DNA from 2 places in the Micromonospora sp. URMC 103 genome. Region 2 is predicted to be linked to the other one. Evidence: riboswitches for the same ligand, from Rfam matches in the RefSeq annotation. Region 2 holds a riboswitch; the other holds the start of a gene.

Region 1 (2,444 bases), on a different contig from region 2:
AGGTCCACCCCGCGCACCGCCCAGCGTTTCCGCCCGGCGTGCCGCCAGCCGAACCCCCTCAGGATGACCCCGCTCAGTGCCCCCACCCCCTTCCGGCCGCCGTCCGGCACGTTGATCAAGAGATTTGCGTCAGGATCGTCGCCGCCGTTGACGCAAACCTCTTGATCAACGGGGCGAGGGCGCGGGGTCAGATGGCCGCGCGTTCACGGCCGGCGGGGAAGCGGTCCAGGACGCCGGTGTTCGCCAGCGCGCGCGTCAGCGCCCAGCCGCCGCCGCCGGCCACGATCGTGGCGCTGATGACGGTGAGCAGCGCGTACGGGAGCCGGTAGCTGGTCAGGTCGTACGCCTTGTTCCAGTACACGAAGTCGAAGACCGCGGCGCTCACGCCGGTGAGCGCGCCGGCCAGCACGGCCGTCGGCAGGCGGTACGAGCGGTACCGGAACGCGGCGAACGCCAGCTCGGCGCCCACGCCCTGCAGCAGGCCCTGCACGATCGTGATGCTGGCCCACTGGCTGCCCAGCAGGGCCGAGAGGATCGCGGCCACCAGCTCGCAGTAGAGCGAGGCCCCCGGCTTGCGGATGACCAGCCCGCCGAGCACCGCCGGGAGCAGCCAGATGCCGTAGATCAGCGCCTGGGCCGGCGGGAAGAAGGCGAATGCGGGCTCTGTCGCGCTCCAGACGAGGTTCCAGGCCCAGAAGATCACGCCGAACGCCACGGCGATCACCGAGGCCACGACGATGTCGATGGTGCGCCACCGGTTCCCGTTGTTCATGATTGCTCCCAGTTCTCAAGACGAACCAGGAGAAGACGCACGCCGCGCCCGGTGGGACCGGACGGCGGCGCGGCTGGAGGTCGACCGAACTCCCTGCGCTGGCATTACCCAGATCAGGTTCGAGGGTCTGCGGGCACCGGCCCGCACTCTCAGCGCTGTGCGCTCCCCTGTCGGATGTGAAGTTGTTTCCGCAGACGCTAGCACCGCAGGCGGGGGCACGGCGAAAGCGGCCAACCTGGGTAGGCTGCCGATCATGCGCATCGACGCCCGGGGCCTCACGTTCGACGTACGAGCCGGCGGTCCGGAGGGCGGTGTGCCCGCGCTGCTCCTGCACGGCTTCCCGCAGCACGGCGGGGAATGGGACGACGTGGCGCCGGCCCTGCACGCCGCCGGCCTGCGCACGTACGCGCCGGACCAGCGCGGCTACTCGCCCGGGGCGCGGCCGGCGGAGGTCGAGGCGTACCGGCTGGCGGAGCTTGTCGCCGACGCGGTGGCGCTGCTCGACGCGCTGGGCGTCGAGGCGGCGCACCTGGTGGGGCACGACTGGGGCGCGGTCGTCGCCTGGGCGGTGGCCGCCGCGCACCCCGAGCGCGTCCGCACGCTCACCGCGGTCTCGGTGCCGCACCCCGCCGCCATGGTGTACGCCCTGGCCAACGACCCGCAGCAGAAGGTCCGCTCGTCGTACATGGTGCTCTTCCGCAAGCCCGGCAAGGCGGAGTCGGTGCTGCTCGCGTTGCGGGCGACGGCACTGCGCCGGATGCTCGCGGGCGTGGGTGACGAGGCACGCGTCGCCGCGTACGCGGACCCGATGCGCGACCCGGGCGCCCTCACCGGTGCGCTGAACTGGTACCGGGCCATGTCCGGGACGGACCTGGGGCGGGTGGGGCCGGTGACGGTGCCCACCACGTACGTGTGGAGCGACCGGGACGTCGCGGTCGGTCGCGGCGCGGCCGAGGCGTGCGCGTCGCACGTCACGGGCGACTACCGCTTCGTGGAGCTGCCCGGGGTGACCCACTGGATCCCCGACGAGGCGCCGGCGGAGCTGGCCGAGGTGATCCTGGCCCGGGTCGGCGGCACGGCCTGAGCGGCAGGCGAACAGGCGGCCGGCCCGGTCGGTGCCGGCCGGTGGTGCGAAACGGACGGAGGAGAGATGACGCTGAGCGCCGAGGGCTACCTCGCGGTGGTCACCGAGACGATGAACCGGGTGGCGACCAGCCAGCGGGAGGCGGTGCGCCGCGCCGCGGACCTGCTCGCCGAGGCGGTACGCGCCGACGGGGTGGTGCACGCCTTCGGCACCGGGCACTCGGAGGCGCTCTCGATGGAGATCGCCGGCCGGGCCGGCGGGCTCGTGCCCACCAACAAGATCGCCCTTCGGGACCTCGTGCTGGTCGGCGGCGCGCCGACTGACCTGCTCGGGCCCACGCTGGAGCGGGACCCGAGCGTCGCGCACCGCCTCTACGAGCTCGCGCCGGTCCGCCCGCAGGACGTCTTCGTGATCGCCTCGAACTCGGGCGTGAACGGGGCGATCGTCGAGTTCGCCACGCTCGTGAAGGAGCGCGGCCACGGGCTCGTGGCGATCACCTCGGCGCAGCACTCCGGGCAGATGACGTCCCGCCACCCGTCCGGGCGGAAGCTGTCCGATTTCGCCGACGTGGTGCTCGACAACGGGGCG
Region 2 (2,444 bases):
GAGCGCCGCGGCCCCGCAGCCGGCGGCCACCACGGTGACCCGGGCGTCCAGGTCGGACAGCCGCCGCACCGCCTCGGGCACCAGCACCGCGCCGGCCCGCTCGGCGGCCGTCCGCAGCGCGGGCACCAGCGCCCGCGGGTCGACCTGGTGGTCGGTGGGCGCGAGGGCGCCGCCGCGCACGCGGGGGGCCAGCGCCGGCTCGCGGTCGCGCAGCTCGGTGGGGCGCAGCGGGGTCACCGGCAGGCCGAGACCCCTTTGGTACGCCCAGAGCCGCCGCGCCTCGGCCAGGTCGTCGGCGGTGAGCCCCACCATGAGGGTGCCGTCGGTCCGGTAGCCGAGCGCGACGCCGGTCGCCTCGGTCAGTTCGGCGGCGAACGCCGGCCAGCGGGCGGCGGACGCCACGAGCAGGCCGGTCAGCTCCTGTTCGCCGAAGTACGCCTCGGCGACCGGGGCGAGCATCCCGGCGGCCACGGCCGACGCTCCGGAGCCGGGGTCGGGATCGTGCACGGTCACCCGCAGACCACGGGCGGCGCAGCGCCAGGCGACGGCGAGCCCGATGGGCCCGGCCCCCACCACCGCCACGTCCGCCCGGCCCGCGTCGCCGGCAGGGGTCGACGGTGGCCGGGCGCTCAGCACGCCAGCGCCTCGATCAGCTCGGCGGTGGCGCGCTGCGGGTCGGCGGCCGCGGAGAGCGCCCCGACGACGGCCACCCCGTACGCCCCGGCGGCCCGCAGCGCCGGCACGCGGGCCGCGGTCACCCCGCCGATGGCGATGACGGGCACGTCGACCGCCTCGGCCACGGCCCGTATCCCGGGCACGCCGATGGGCGGTGGCAGCCCCTCCTTCGTGACGGTGGGATGGCACGGGCCCACCCCGAGGTAGCTGGCTCCGGCGGCGACGGCCTCGGCCGCGGTGCCGGGCTGCCGGGCCGTGGCGCCGAGCACCGCGGCCGGGCCGAGCACGGCCCGGGCGGCCTCGACGGGCAGGTCGTCGGCGCCGACGTGCCCGCCGGCGGCGCCCGCCGCGAGCGCCACGTGCAGCCGGTCGTTGACGAGGCACGTCGCCCCGTACGGCGCGCAGAGCGCGACCACGCGTCGGGTCAGGTCGTACGCCTCGCGGTCGGTGGCGTCGTCCTCGACCCTGACCTGCACGACCAGCTCGGCGCGGGCTGCCGCGAGGGCGGCCCGGACCACGGTGAGCGGTTCACGCCCGGGTCGGGTGTCGGTGACGAGATGCAATCGTCCAAGGGACGGCACGGCAACGCTCCTCCCTGCGCCGGCATTACCCGGATCAGGTTCGACGGTCGGGGGCTACCAGCCCCCCTCTCAGCCCGGTGCACCGGGCTCCCGTGGGTTACTTGCCTGCCACCGTACGGCAGGACCCACCGCCCTGCCAAGGTGGCGCAGGCGACAGCGGTCCGCCCTGCGTTCCGGCCGATTCGGGGGTCGCTTCGTGACGTCCTGGTCGGAATGTCGCCCGGTGTTGCGAAACCGTTACCATCCGCGTCTTGCCGGGCACGCATCCACCCGAATTAATTTGTTCAGCGATTCGACATAATCAAGGGTGTGAACGTCCTGGCCCGACGTCCACTCCCGTCCACCCGGGACGGTCTTCGGCGAGCCGGCCCCCGCGATCCCTGTCCACCGCGACATAGGAGGCGGCGTGTTCCGTCGTCGTGCCCGCATACCCGTCACCGCCACGTTTCTCTCCCTCGCCCTCGCCTCGACCGTCGTGTACGGCGCCCCGGCGCAGGCCGCTCCCGCCGCGCAGGCCGCTCCGGCCGCTGCGCCGGCCGGCGCGCGAGCGGCCCAGGCCGCCGCGGCCGCGACCCCGGTCACGCAGGCCGCGCCCAGGCCGGCCCGCGCCGACGACCCGTTCTCGGTCCTCGTCTTCTCGAAGACGGCCGGATTCCGGCACGACTCCATCCCGACCGGTATCGCGGCGATCCAGCAGCTCGGCGCGGCCAACGGCTTCACCGTCGACACCACCGAGGACGGCGGCGCGTTCACCGACGCGAACCTCGCGAAGTACCAGGCCGTGATCTGGCTCTCCACGACGGGCGACGTCCTCGACGCCGAGCAGCAGGCCGCCTTCGAGCGCTACGTCCGCGCCGGCGGCGGCTACGTCGGCATCCACGCGGCCTCGGACACCGAGTACAGCTGGGCCTGGTACGGCGACCTGGTGGGCGCGTACTTCGCCAGCCACCCGGCGCCCCAGCAGGCCACCGTCAAGGTCGAGGACCACGCGCACCCGGCCACCGCCGAGCTGCCGGACCGGTGGTCCCGGTTCGACGAGTGGTACAACTACCAGTCCAACCCGCGGCCCGACGTGCACGTGCTCGCGAGCCTCGACGAGACCAGCTACTCGGCGGGCGCCGGCGCCATGGGCGCCGACCACCCGATCGCGTGGTGCCAGGACTTCGACGGCGGCCGCTCCTGGTACAC

What was found. A riboswitch is a leader RNA that binds a small molecule or an ion and turns the genes downstream of it on or off. The one in region 2 is predicted to bind thiamine pyrophosphate.
Region 1: it holds a riboswitch for thiamine pyrophosphate, as region 2 does, so the genes downstream of both, ACSNOA_RS25810 (ECF transporter S component) here and thiE (thiamine phosphate synthase) in region 2, are expected to answer to the same signal.

The regions. Positions count from the first base shown of each region.
Region 1 covers NZ_JBPQTR010000005.1:2,727,240-2,729,683, reverse strand. The annotation lists gene ACSNOA_RS25815 (ABC transporter ATP-binding protein) at 1-77, opposite strand, end outside; gene ACSNOA_RS25810 (ECF transporter S component) at 188-772, opposite strand; TPP riboswitch at 845-951, opposite strand; gene ACSNOA_RS25805 (alpha/beta fold hydrolase) at 1,026-1,856, shown strand; gene ACSNOA_RS25800 (sugar isomerase domain-containing protein) at 1,923-2,444, shown strand, end outside.
Region 2 covers NZ_JBPQTR010000006.1:573,158-575,601, forward strand. The annotation lists gene thiO (glycine oxidase ThiO) at 1-633, opposite strand, end outside; gene thiE (thiamine phosphate synthase) at 630-1,256, opposite strand; TPP riboswitch at 1,251-1,360, opposite strand; gene ACSNOA_RS28905 (ThuA domain-containing protein) at 1,663-2,444, shown strand, end outside.